3 regions of the Pseudomonas sp. HN2 genome follow, and region 3 is predicted to be linked to each of the others. Evidence: predicted binding sites of a transcription regulator. Region 3 holds the regulator's gene; each other region holds the start of a gene.

What was found. The regulator sigma-54, encoded in region 3, starts transcription at its own class of promoters, with help from an activator protein. The targets are predictions, from matches to a motif close to ANTGGCATNNANNTTGCTNT.
Region 1: glnA (type I glutamate--ammonia ligase) is a predicted target of sigma-54. The motif match lies at 2,544-2,563, and genes of this name have one in related genera.
Region 2: LIS66_RS08945 (CmpA/NrtA family ABC transporter substrate-binding protein) is a predicted target of sigma-54. The motif match lies at 2,759-2,778, and genes of this name have one in related genera.

What each region holds. Positions count from the first base shown of each region.
Region 1 is NZ_CP085885.1:376,190-380,636, forward strand. It holds gene LIS66_RS01670 (DUF4124 domain-containing protein) at 1-243, opposite strand, end outside; gene LIS66_RS01675 (DUF4124 domain-containing protein) at 240-752, opposite strand; gene glnA (type I glutamate--ammonia ligase) at 1,044-2,450, opposite strand; gene thiI (tRNA uracil 4-sulfurtransferase ThiI) at 2,778-4,232, shown strand; gene typA (translational GTPase TypA) at 4,372-4,447, shown strand, end outside.
Region 2 is NZ_CP085885.1:2,003,248-2,007,694, forward strand. It holds gene LIS66_RS08935 (nitrate/nitrite transporter) at 1-415, opposite strand, end outside; gene LIS66_RS08940 (ANTAR domain-containing response regulator) at 846-1,421, opposite strand; gene LIS66_RS08945 (CmpA/NrtA family ABC transporter substrate-binding protein) at 1,436-2,647, opposite strand; gene LIS66_RS08950 (quinone-dependent dihydroorotate dehydrogenase) at 2,866-3,885, shown strand; gene rmf (ribosome modulation factor) at 4,143-4,358, opposite strand.
Region 3 is NZ_CP085885.1:1,000,349-1,004,795, reverse strand. It holds gene lptC (LPS export ABC transporter periplasmic protein LptC) at 1-411, shown strand, start outside; gene lptA (lipopolysaccharide transport periplasmic protein LptA) at 398-943, shown strand; gene lptB (LPS export ABC transporter ATP-binding protein) at 943-1,668, shown strand; gene LIS66_RS04255 (RNA polymerase factor sigma-54) at 1,835-3,325, shown strand; gene hpf (ribosome hibernation-promoting factor, HPF/YfiA family) at 3,399-3,707, shown strand; gene ptsN (PTS IIA-like nitrogen regulatory protein PtsN) at 3,720-4,184, shown strand; gene rapZ (RNase adapter RapZ) at 4,187-4,447, shown strand, end outside.

The DNA.
Region 1 (4,447 bases), 620 kb from region 3:
AATGCGCAGCATGTCGTAATGAAAGGGCGGTGGTTCGGCGGATTTTTTCGCCGTGGTGATCGGCGCGGCGGTGCTGGCAGGGACGGCCATGCGATTGCTGGTTGCGATGGGTACACGCTTGGCATTGGCCCGGGGCTGGTCGGTGTAGACGCGATTGCCCTGTGCGTCGACATAGGTAAAGACCTCAGCCGACGCGGGCAGCGCCATCAGCACCAGGATGAGTATCAGTGCTGCGCGGATCATGGCGTGTGCACGCGTTGCACGGTGAAGACGGCTGGCGGGCTCTGCTGGATGACGGTCTGGCCGTCGATCACTTGCACGGCCAGGCGATGCTCGCCGCGATCGATGTTGACGAGTTGCAGAACCGGCACGTTGCTCGGCTGGCCATAGGGTTGATCGTCCAGCACCAGTCTCAGTTGATGCGGCGGTTGCAGGCGCGGTTTGATCAATACGTTGACCGTGAAGGTGCCATTGTTGGCGCGCAGGGCCTCGTCAGTGGGCAGGCCGGCGAGCTCAAGGATTTCGTAAGCGTTGCGCGGAGGCTGGCGCTCATCGGGACCGGGTGCTTGCGGAGCGCTCGGTGCTTGCGGTTCGACCCGATTGAGGGGCGGCAGGTCGACCGGTTGCGCCTGCACGCCGTCCGGCGGCTGGTTGCTGTATGCGGTGTTGCCGTTGGCGTCGGTGTACTTGTAGATCTGCGCAGCGGCGGGCAGGGCGATCAGCAGCAGAATGTAGAGAAACGTGCGACCCATGAATTCGACCGGGGTTGGAAACTGTGGGTAGCAGCATAGGACAGGTGAGGCGGTTGGCCCAGCCCGGTCTCACCCTAACCCTCTCCCAGAGGGAGAGGGAACCGACCTTGTTGTTTGCATGAGTTACAGCGACCTGAAATTCCCCTGTGAACTCAGGTTTTGAAGAGCATGAAGATCAGTTCCTTCTCCCTCTGGGAGAGGGTTAGGGTGAGGGGGCTTTTGATCTGCAATGAAAAAAGGCCTCCCGAAGGAGGCCTCTTTTGTCACGCCGCTTTGCGCAGCGCTACCGGATCAGCAGCTGTAGTACAGCTCATATTCCAGTGGGTGTACGAAGGTGCGAACCTTGATTTCTTCTTCCGATTTCAGCGCGATGTAGGCGTCGATGAAGTCGTCGGAGAACACGCCGCCCTTGGTCAGGAACGCGCGGCCCTTGTCCAGCTCTTCCAGGGCTTCTTTCAGGCTGCCGCAAACCTGTGGAATCTCTTTCGCCTCTTCAGGCGGCAGGTCGTACAGGTTCTTGTCGGCGGCATCGCCTGGGTGGATCTTGTTCTGGATACCGTCCAGACCGGCCATCAGCAGGGCTGCGAAAGCCAGGTACGGGTTGGCGGCCGGATCCGGGAAGCGCGCTTCGATACGGCGGGCTTTCGGGCTCGACACGTAAGGAATGCGGATCGAAGCGGAACGGTTGCGCGCCGAGTAGGCCAGCATTACCGGCGCTTCGAAGCCTGGTACCAGACGCTTGTAGGAGTTGGTCGCCGGGTTGGTGAAGCCGTTCAGGGCCTTACCGTGCTTGATGATCCCGCCGATGAAGTACAGAGCGGTGTCGGACAGGCCGGCATAGCCTTCGCCTGCGAAGGTGTTCTTGCCGTCTTTCCAGATCGACATGTGTACGTGCATGCCCGAACCGTTGTCGCCGTACAGTGGCTTCGGCATGAAGGTCGCGGTGCGGCCGTAAGCGTCGGCCACGTTGTGCACAACGTATTTCAGGGTTTGAACTTCGTCGGCCTTCTTCACCAGGGTGTTGAACTTGACGCCGATTTCGTTCTGGCCGGCAGTTGCCACTTCGTGGTGGTGAACTTCAACCGACTGACCCATTTCTTCCAGTGCGTTGCACATGGCGGTACGGATTTCGTGGTCGTGGTCGAACGGTGGAACCGGGAAGTAGCCGCCTTTCACGCCTGGACGGTGACCCTTGTTGCCGCCTTCGATGTCCTGGTCGGACATCCACGAACCTTGCTCGGAGTAGATCTTGAACATCGAGCCGGAGATGTCCGACTTGAATTTCACCGAGTCGAAGATGAAGAATTCTGGCTCTGGACCGGCGAATACGGTGTCACCGATACCGGTGGCTTTCAGGTGCTCTTCGGCGCGCTTGGCGATCGCACGTGGGTCGCGATCGTAGCCCTGCATGCTCGAAGGTTCGATGATGTCGCACACCAGAATCAGGGTTGGGTCTTCGGTGAACGGATCGAGTACGGCCGTTTCGTCGACCGGCATCAGGATCATGTCGGAGGCTTCGATGCCTTTCCAGCCGGAGATGGAGGAACCGTCGAACATCTTGCCGACTTCGAAGAAGTCGTCATCCAGCGCATCGCGAGCCGGCATGGTCACGTGGTGCTGAGTGCCTTTGGTGTCCGTGAAGCGCAGATCAATCCACTTGACGTCATGATCTTTGATGAGTTGAACCGACTTCGACATAGTGTCCTCCGGGTGAATTAGGGCGGGTAGTGGATGCCCTTAATAATGGTGATGCCGGCGCGAATACTCTGCCAAGGCAACCTGCCTCACAAGGGAGCAAATTGCATGCCAGTGCCCCAGCATGGGTTTTTTGCCCCAAATTCACGCTTATTAAGGTGCGCGAGCTACTGAATCGACAAATCTCGCCCCGTAATGTTGCGTTTGAATTCAGAAATGACCTGTTTTGGTGCGCGCAAAACCTTCTGCACATTAACTGGTTAAACCTTGAGCAATTTCCGCTATAATCCGCGCCCCCCTTTTTCGGCTGGCCGTTCGCGCGCTGTTTTCATGAAACTTATCGTAAAAGTCTTCCCCGAGATCACCATCAAAAGCCGACCTGTCCGGACGAAATTCATCCGCCAGTTGGCCAAGAACATCCGCACCGTGCTCCGTGACCTGGACCCGGCCGTGGTGGTGAACGGTGTGTGGGACAATCTCGAGCTGGAAACCCGCGTCACCGACCCCAAAGCCTTGAAAGAGATGGGCGAACGCCTGACCTGCATGCCGGGCATCGCGCACTTTCTGCAGATCGACGAGTACCCGCTGGGCGACTTCGACGACATCACCGAAAAGTGCAAACAGCACTACGGCGATGCGCTGGCCGGGAAGATTTTCTCGGTGCGCTGCAAGCGCGCGGGCAAGCATGCGTTCAGCTCGATGGACGTCGAAAAATACGTCGGCAGCAAGCTGCGTCGTGAGTGCGGTGCCGCCGGAATCGACCTGAAAGCGCCAGAAATCGAAGTTCGTATCGAAGTTCGCGACAAACGGTTGTTCGTGATTCACAGCCAGCACAACGGCATCGGCGGTTACCCGCTCGGTGCGCTGGAGCAGACGCTGGTGTTGATGTCCGGCGGCTTCGATTCGACCGTGGCGGCTTACCAGATCATGCGCCGCGGCCTGATGGCGCATTTCTGCTTCTTCAATCTCGGCGGGCGTGCCCACGAATTGGGCGTGATGGAAGTCGCGCACTTCATCTGGAAGAAGTACGGCAGCTCGCAACGCGTGCTATTTGTCAGTGTGCCGTTCGAGGAAGTGCTGGGCGAAATTCTCGGCAAAGTCGATAACAGTCATATGGGCGTGGTTTTGAAGCGTATGATGTTGCGCGCCTCGTCCGAGATCGCCGAACGCCTGCACATCGATGCGCTGGTGACCGGTGAAGCGATCTCCCAGGTGTCGAGCCAGACGCTGCCGAACCTGTCGGTGATCGACTGCGTGACTGACAAGCTGGTGCTGCGGCCGCTGATCGTCGCGCACAAGCAGGACATCATCGATACCGCCAACGAGATCGGCACCGCCGATTTCGCCCGGCACATGCCGGAATACTGCGGCGTGATTTCGGTCAACCCGAAGACCGCCGCCAAGCGTGGCCGGGTTGAGCACGAAGAGAAAGAATTCGACATGGCGGTGCTCGAGCGTGCGCTCGCCAACGCCAAACTGGTGCCGATCGATCGGGTGATCGACGAATTGGGCCAGGATTTGCAGATTGAAGAAGTCAGCGAAGCGCTGGCCGGTCAGATCGTGATCGACATCCGCCACCCGGATGCCGCCGAGGATGACCCGCTGGAACTCGCCGGCATAGAGGTACAGACGATGCCGTTCTATGCAGTGAACGCACGTTTCAAGGAACTGGACCCTACTCGCCAGTACCTGCTGTATTGCGACAAAGGCGTGATGAGTCGCCTGCATGCCCACCATTTGCTCAGTGAGGGGCATGCCAATGTGCGCGTTTATCGACCGAGCTAAGTGCCCGGGGCTGTTTGCCTGTGGCCTGCGTCACCGGCCCCCCGACACCGCCGTCAAGCTGTAACGGCCATGCCGGACACTACTGCTAATCGCTGCCATGACTTGTCAGCAAACCGAATCCTCTGATCGAGATACACAAGTGATCGAAAATCTACGCAACATCGCCATCATTGCCCACGTTGACCACGGTAAAACCACCCTGGTAGACAAACTCC
Region 2 (4,447 bases), 1.0 Mb from region 3:
TGGCTTTGCCCTGATGTTCTGGCGGGTACCATTGCGACGCCAGCGGCAGGGCCACGGCAAACGACGCACCGGCCATGCCGAGGAACAGACCGAGGATCAGCGCCTGTTCATAACTGTGGATACCCAGTTTCCACGCGCCGAACAGTGCGCAGATGACGATGACCTGGCCGATCAGCCCGGCGGTCTTCGGCGACAGGCGATCGGCGAGCATGCCCATGGCAAAGCGCAACACCGCACCGGCCAGAATCGGCGTGGCGACGACGAGGCCGCGTTGCTGGGTGGTCAGGTGCAGATCGGCGGCAATTTGCACGGCCAGCGGGCCGAGCAGGTACCAGACCATGAAGCTCAGGTCGAAATACAGGAAGGCCGCGAACAGGGTCGGGGTATGGCCGGATTTCCAGAAGCTTGAATTCATCGCGCACCTCGGCTGAAAAGAGTCTCGAAAGGAGTCATGCACAGCAGGTGGAGCGCCTCACGGCCGCACCACCGGCCCCGTTCACTGGGGCCAAAACGCAAAAACGCCGCTACCTGATTCGCCGGAGGGCGAACGGGGTGAGCGACGTCTTTGTCGTAGGTGGGGCAACCGCCGTTGGTTACCTGTGCGGATTACATAGCGAGATTTGTGCCAAAAGCTGAAAAGCAAAAGCCCCTCACCCTAGCCCTCTCCCAGAGGGAGAGGGGACTGACCGAGGTGTCTGACGTCAAACATCGACCTGAACGACCGAGTCGATTATGGATTCACAAAAGAAATTGCAGGTCGGCGTATTTCCCGAGCATCCCCCAATCGGTTCCCTCTCCCTCCGGGAGAGGGCTAGGGTGAGGGGCTCTTCAGCGGTGAGAACGCCTCAGCCCAGCAACTCACTCATGGCAATAATCTGCTCCGCCACCTGAATCAGCTTCTGCTGCCGGCTCATGGCCTGGCGGCGCATCAGGGTGTAGGCCTCTTCTTCGTTGCAGTCCTTCATTTTCATCAACAAACCCTTGGCCAGTTCGATGCGCTTGCGCTCGGCCAGTTGCTGGTCACGGGCCTGCAATTGCGCGCGCAAGGCCTGGTCACTCTCGAAGCGTGCCATCGCCACATCGAGAATCGGCTGCAGACGCTGGGCGTGGATGCCTTCGACGATGTAGGCGCTGACCCCGGACTTGATCGCCTGACGCATCACGCCCGGGTCATGTTCGTCGGTAAACATCACGATCGGCCGTGGCTGGTCGCGGCTGACCAGCACCACTTGCTCCATGACATCACGGCTCGGTGACTCGGTATCGATCAGGATCACGTCCGGGCGCACCGTTTCGACGCGCGCCGGCAAGTCGATGGTCAGCCCTGACTCGTCGATCACCTCGAAGCCGGCCTCGGTCAGCGCCGCTTTCAGGCGGCCGACTTTTTTCGCAGTGTCGTTGATCAGCAGAATGCGCAACATGTTGGCGTCTCCTGTCAGCGCTGGGCGAGAAGGGGGGCGGCGTCGTTCAGGGCATGCAGTTTGAAACTGCGAGCATAGCCCGCCGGATCGCTGCCGTCCCAGACCTTGCCGTCGAGCAACTGGCTGCTGCGCAGGTCTGCATGGGCAGTTGCCACACCGACAGCGCTGGCGGCCTCGCGGTACAGATCCAGACGCTGAACCTTCCGGGCGACGGCCAGATAATCCGGATCCTCGCGCAGCAGACCCCAGCGGCGGAACTGGGTCATGAACCACATGCCGTCGGAGAGATAGGGCAGATTGACCTCGCCTGCGCCATGAAAGCGCAGCGCGTGCGGGTCCTGCCAGCGATTGCCGAGGCCGTCGGCGTAGTCACCCATGAAGCGCGGTTCGATGCACGCGGCCGGGGTGTCGAGGTATTCGGCGGCACTGAGCAATTGCGAGGTGCTGCGGCGATTCTCCGGGCTTTGTTCGATAAAGCGGCTGGCCTCAAGAATGGCCATGACCAGCGCCCGCGCTGTGTTCGGGTATTGCTCGACGAATTCACGGGTGCAGCCGAGGACTTTTTCCGGGTGGTCGGGCCAGATGCTCTGGCTGGTGGCTAAAGTGAAACCCAGATCCTGCTGCACCGCGCTGGCTGCCCACGGTTCGCCGACGCAAAAACCGTCGATGCGCCCGGCTTGCAGGTGCGCGACCATTTGCGGTGGCGGCACCACCACGCTGTCGACATCCTGCAACGGGTGAATGCCCTGGCTCGCCAGCCAGTAATAAAGCCACATCGCGTGGGTGCCGGTGGGGAAGGTCTGGGCGAAGGTCAGTTTTGCGCGGCTTTGGTGCACATGCCGATCCAGCGCTTCAGGACTGTTCACGCCAGCCTGCTGTAGACCATGCGAGAGGTTGAGACTCTGGCCATTCTGGTTCAGGCCCATCAGCACTGCCATGTCGGTCGGGGCGATCCCGCCGATGCCCAGGTGCACCGCATAAATCAGCCCGTACAGGCTGTGGGCGGCATCCAGTTCGCCGCTGACCAGTTGGTCGCGCAGGTTGGCCCACGACGCCTGCCGCTTGAGGTTCAGCGTCAGCCCGTAGGGCTGGGCGAAGCCCTGGGTGGCGGCGACCACCACCGAGGCGCAGTCGCTCAGTGCCATGAAGCCGAGATTGATCGCGCTCTTTTCCGGCGCATCGCTGCCATTGACCCAGGCCAGAGGCCCCATGGACGTTTCGTTCATACGCTACCTCAAAAAAAACGTCGTCCCGGATTCTGCGCAGGCAAAACCCGAGGACGACGCCATTGTCCTGGTCTGCGCGCCGTCATTGGTCGGCAGACTGATGAACAGGGCGGTGCAAGGCATATGCCAGTCACCTGATTCGTGCAGGCGCCTCGCGCCGGGGGACGATGCCCGGCTATAATCGCCGCCTCTTTTCGCCGCCCGAGTCATTGCCGCCCATGTACACCCTGGCCCGTCAGCTGTTGTTCAAACTTTCCCCGGAAACCTCCCACGATCTGTCGCTGGATCTGATCGGCGCGGGCGGACGTTTGGGTCTCAACGGCTTGCTGAGCAAGGCACCGGCGAAGATGCCGGTGACCGTCATGGGGCTCGAGTTCCCGAACCCGGTGGGGCTGGCGGCAGGTCTGGACAAGAATGGCGCGGCCATCGATGGCTTTGCGCAACTGGGTTTCGGTTTCGTCGAAATCGGCACCGTGACCCCGCGTCCGCAGCCGGGTAATCCGAAACCGCGGATCTTCCGCCTGCCGGAAGCCGAGGCGATCATCAACCGCATGGGTTTCAACAACCTCGGTGTGGATAACCTGCTGGCGCGGGTCGCTGCGGCGAAATACCAAGGCGTGCTGGGGATCAATATCGGCAAGAACTTCGACACCCCGGTCGAGCGTGCGGTCGACGACTACCTGATCTGCCTGGACAAGGTCTACGCCCACGCCAGCTACGTCACCGTCAACGTCAGCTCGCCGAACACTCCGGGCCTGCGCAGCCTGCAGTTCGGTGACTCGCTCAAGCAATTGCTTGCGGATCTGGCCACGCGCCGCGCCGAACTGGCGTTGCGTCACGGCAAGCATGTGCCGCTGGCGATCAAGATTGCGCCGGACATGACCGACGAAGAAACCGCGCAGGTGGCCCAGGCGCTGCTCGAAACCGGGATGGACGCGGTGATTGCCACCAACACCACCCTGAGCCGTGTCGGCGTCGAAGGCATGGAACATGGCGACGAGGCGGGCGGTCTGTCGGGGGCGCCGGTGCGTGAGAAGAGCACCCACACCGTGAAAGTGCTGTCGGGCGAGTTGGCCGGGCGCTTGCCGATCATTGCCGCGGGCGGGATTACCGAAGGCAAGCACGCGGCGGAGAAAATCACTGCTGGCGCGAGCCTGGTGCAGATCTATTCGGGCTTCATCTATAAAGGTCCGGCGCTGATTCGTGAATCGGTGGATGCGATCGCCGCATTGCGCTGATCCGTAGACACCACTGTTCCCTTGTAGGAGTGAGCCTGCTCGCGATGGCGGTCTGTCAGTCGCTGATGAAGTGACCGAAAGAAAGCTATCGCGAGCAGGCTCACTCCTACAGGTTTTGTGTATGGCACAAATAATGTAGCAGGCATAAAAAAGGGCTCCTCGAAGGAGCCCCTGGGCCGTAGCCCGCCGTCCGGGAGGGACGTGCGTGGTTAATTCAGTGCAGATTCAGATTGTCGTGTCGGAATAAATGCCCTGTGTCAGCCGACGGCGTGAAGTTCGTTGAGTCTGTGGATTCCCGCAGTGCCGGTCATACCGTCCCAGTTGTCGCCGCGTCCTTCTCGCCAGCCGTTGATCCAGGCTTGGCGTACCGACGGTAGAGTAAATGGGCAAAGCTCACGGGATTTGCCACCAACGCCATATTGATATCCGCGCAAAAATGCTCTTTCCAACGGATCACGCTTAAGTCTTCTCATAGGGTGTTTCCCTCACTTGTTGACTGTAGTGTCGCGTTGACCTCAATTGAGGTCTGGCAGAAAAAACCTGCCATCGTTCGGCTCGCTGC
Region 3 (4,447 bases):
ATCCAGTACCTGCCCGACGGCAAGGTGCAATACGAGATGACCTCCGACAAGGCCGAGCACGTCAAGGCCACCGATGTCACGCTGGTGACCAAGCCTGATTTGAACATGTATCGCGGCACCGACTTCCCGTGGCACGTGACCAGCGAGCGCGGCGAAGTGAACTCGGGCGGTACCGAAGTGGAATTGATCGATTCGGTCCGCGTACAGCGCACCGATGAGAAAAAGCGCGGCACCCTGATCACCAGCACCCGCATGACGGTGTTCCCGCAGCAGGAATATGCGCAGACTGCGCAACCCGTTAGAATCGAGGGCGCTGGCGGCGTGTCGACTGGCGTCGGAATGAAAGCGTACCTGAAGGACAGCAGGATACACCTGCAATCGAACGTAAGAGGACAGTATGAGGCTCGTTAAAACCCTCCCTATTTTGCTCAGTCTGGGCGCAGCACTGGGAAGCGCGAGCGCCTGGTCCCTGCCGAACGATCAGCAGCAACCTATCCGCATTCAGGCCGACGACGCCCAACTGGACGACAAGAATGGCATCGCCACCTATAAAGGTGACGTGATCATTACCCAGGGCTCGATGATCGTTAAAGGCAACACGGTGACCATGACTCGCGCGCCCAACGGCGATATCGACGTGGTGACCTCGGTGGGCAACCTGGCTTACTTCGAGCAGTTGCAGACCCAGGGCGACGCCAACCCGGTCAAGGGCTACGGCGTGACGATTCAATACCACGCCCAGCAGAACCGCGTGGTGCTGATCGACAAGGCCAAGGTTATCGACAAGGATAACAACGTCACCCAGGGCGAAAAAATCGTCTACGACACCGTGAAGAAACTGGCCAGCGCCGGTCGCGCCACGGGCAGCAAGGTCACCGAATCGCGTCCGCGCATCGACATGGTGATCCAGCCGAAGAAGAAAACCGAAGAGAAATCCCAGTAATGGCAACTCTGAAAGCTCAGCACTTGGCCAAGGCCTATAAAAGCCGCCAGGTCGTGCGTGACGTCAGTCTGTCGATCGACAGCGGGCAGATCGTCGGCCTGCTCGGCCCGAACGGCGCCGGCAAGACGACCTGCTTCTACATGATCGTCGGCCTGGTGCAGGCCGATCAGGGCCGGGTGCTGATCGATGATCTGGACGTCAGCCACCAGCCGATGCACGGCCGCGCCAAGGCCGGTATCGGCTATCTGCCGCAAGAAGCGTCGATCTTCCGCAAACTGTCGGTCGCCGACAACATCATGGCGATCCTCGAGACCCGTCCTGAACTCGACAAGGCCGGTCGTCGCAAGGAGCTGGAAAGCCTGTTGCAGGAATTCCACATCAGCCACATCCGCGACAACCTCGGCATGAGCCTGTCCGGTGGCGAGCGTCGCCGGGTGGAAATCGCTCGCGCTCTGGCCACTGCGCCGAAATTCATCCTGCTCGACGAACCGTTCGCCGGTGTCGACCCGATCTCGGTCGGCGACATCAAGCAGATCATCCACCACCTCAAGGCCAAGGGCATCGGGGTGCTGATCACCGACCACAACGTCCGTGAGACGCTGGATATCTGCGAAACCGCTTACATCGTCAACGACGGTCAACTGATCGCTGAAGGCGATGCCGAGACCATCCTGGCCAACGATCTGGTCAAGGAAGTGTATCTGGGTCACGAGTTCCGCCTGTAAGCGCGCCAGCGCTGTATCGATTCAAGGCGCATTTATCCGCTTTAATTGTTACAGCGCTCTAGGCAAACACTTCAGTTTCAGGCATATAATTTGCTTAAGTTTGGCGCTTCGGCGCCCTGTAGTGGATGGCGCAAAGCGCCGGCGAATAAGGTGTTAAGCCCCTGCCATGAAACCATCGCTAGTCTTGAGAATGGGCCAGCAGCTGACGATGACACCGCAGCTGCAACAGGCCATCCGCCTGCTCCAATTGTCGACCCTGGACCTGCAACAGGAAATCCAGGAGGCTCTGGAATCCAATCCGATGCTCGAACGCCAGGAAGAAGGCGACGACTTCGATAACGCCGACCCCTTGGCCGACAACGCCGAACAGAAGCCCGCCGAAATCCAGGAACCCTCGTATCAGGAAGCCGCGCCGACGGTGGACAACCTTGAAGATGGCGAATGGAACGAGCGCATCCCCAACGAACTGCCGGTAGACACCGCCTGGGAAGATGTTTATCAGACCAGCGCCAGCAGCCTGCCCAGCAGCGATGACGACGAGTGGGATTTCACCACCCGCACTTCCGCCGGCGAGAGCCTGCAGAGCCATCTGCTCTGGCAACTGAACCTGGCGCCGATGTCCGACACCGATCGCCTGATCGCCGTGACCCTGATCGATTGCATCAACAATCAGGGTTACCTGGACGAAACGCTCGAAGAAATTCTCGAAGCGTTCGACCCGGAACTGGACATCGAGCTCGACGAAATCGAAGCCGTCCTGCATCGCATCCAGCAATTCGAGCCCGCCGGGATCGGCGCACGCAACCTCAGCGAATGCCTGCTGCTGCAATTGCGCCAGCTGCCCGCGAAGACGCCGTGGCTCACCGAGGCCAAACGTCTGGTCGCCGATTACATCGACCTGCTCGGCAGCCGCGATTACAGCCAGTTGATGCGGCGCATGAAGCTCAAGGAAGACGAACTGCGCCAGGTCATCGAACTGGTGCAGAGCCTCAATCCGCGTCCGGGCTCGCAGATCGAATCGACCGAAGCCGAATACGTCATTCCCGATGTGATCGTGCGCAAGGACAACGAGCGCTGGCTGGTGGAACTGAACCAGGAATCGGTGCCACGCCTGCGCGTCAACGCCCAGTACGCCGGTTTTGTGAAGCGTGCCGACACCAGCGCCGACAACACTTTCATGCGCAATCAGTTGCAGGAAGCCCGCTGGTTCATCAAGAGCCTGCAGAGCCGCAACGAAACCCTGATGAAAGTGGCCACGCAGATCGTCGAACATCAGCGCGGTTTCCTCGAATATGGCGACGAAGCGATGAAGCCGCTGGTGCTGCATGACATCGCCGAAGCGGTCGGCATGCACGAGTCGACGATCTCACGGGTGACCACCCAAAAATTCATGCATACCCCGCGCGGTATTTATGAACTGAAATACTTTTTCTCCAGCCACGTCAGCACCTCCGAAGGCGGCGAATGCTCGTCCACGGCGATTCGCGCGATCATCAAGAAACTGGTCGCGGCGGAAAATCAGAAAAAGCCGTTGAGTGACAGCAAGATCGCTGGTTTACTGGAGGCACAAGGCATTCAGGTGGCTCGCCGCACCGTCGCCAAGTACCGCGAATCCCTCGGAATCGCGCCTTCGAGCGAACGCAAGCGGTTGATGTAAGCCACGTTACAGCGTTCCAGTGGCAGGCTTTTCGGCCTGCCGCTTTATGCACTGGCAACGAAGGAGAAGCTGTATGCAAGTCAACATCAGTGGACACCAACTGGAAGTGACCCAACCTCTGCGTTCCTACATCGAGGAAAAACTCCAACGACTGGAGCGACATTTCGACAAGATCACCAACGTGCAGGTCACGATGTGCGTCGAAAAGCTGAAGCAGAAGATCGAAGCCACCTTGCATATCCCCGGCAGCGAAGTGGTCGCCAACGCAGAAGATACCGACATGTATGCTGCGATCGACTCACTCACCGACAAGCTGGATCGCCAACTCAAAAAGCATAAGGAAAAGACCCAGAGCCTCCTCCAGGGCGCAACCGGTCGTTAACCCCCCTATCCCATGATCCGACTTGAAACCATCCTGACCCCCGGCCGTTCCCAGGTGAACGCGCCGGGCGGCAGCAAGAAAAAAGCCCTCGAACAGATTGCCAACCTGATCCACCGCGAAGTGCCGGATCTGGCGATGCAGGATGTCTTCGAGGCGCTGATCGCCCGTGAGAAACTCGGCTCCACCGGTTTCGGCAACGGCATCGCCATTCCCCACTGCCGCCTCAAGGGCTGCACGGCGCCGGTCAGCGCGCTGCTGCACCTCGAAGCCCCGATCGATTTCGACGCCATCGACGGCGCCCCGGTGGACCTGCTGTTCGTGCTGCTGGTCCCGGAAGCCGCGACCGATGCGCACCTGGAATTGCTGCGCCAGATCGCCAGCATGCTCGACCGCAAGGAAGTGCGCGAAAAACTGCGCAGCGCTCCGAGCAACGAGGCCTTGTACCAGGTTGTACTGGACGAGCAGAACGGGCACTAATCATGCGTTTGATCATCGTCAGTGGCCGTTCGGGCTCGGGTAAAAGTACCGCCCTGAATGTCCTTGAAGACAACGGTTACTACTGCATCGACAACCTCCCGGCCGGCTTGCTGCCGGAACTGGCCGAGCGCGCGTTGATCCACACCGAGCTGGCGCAGCCGCTGGTCGCGGTATCGATCGATGCGCGCAACCTGCCGAGCCATCTGTCTCGTTTCCCCGAATTGCTCGAAGACGTGCGGGCCAAGCATATCAAGTGCGATGTG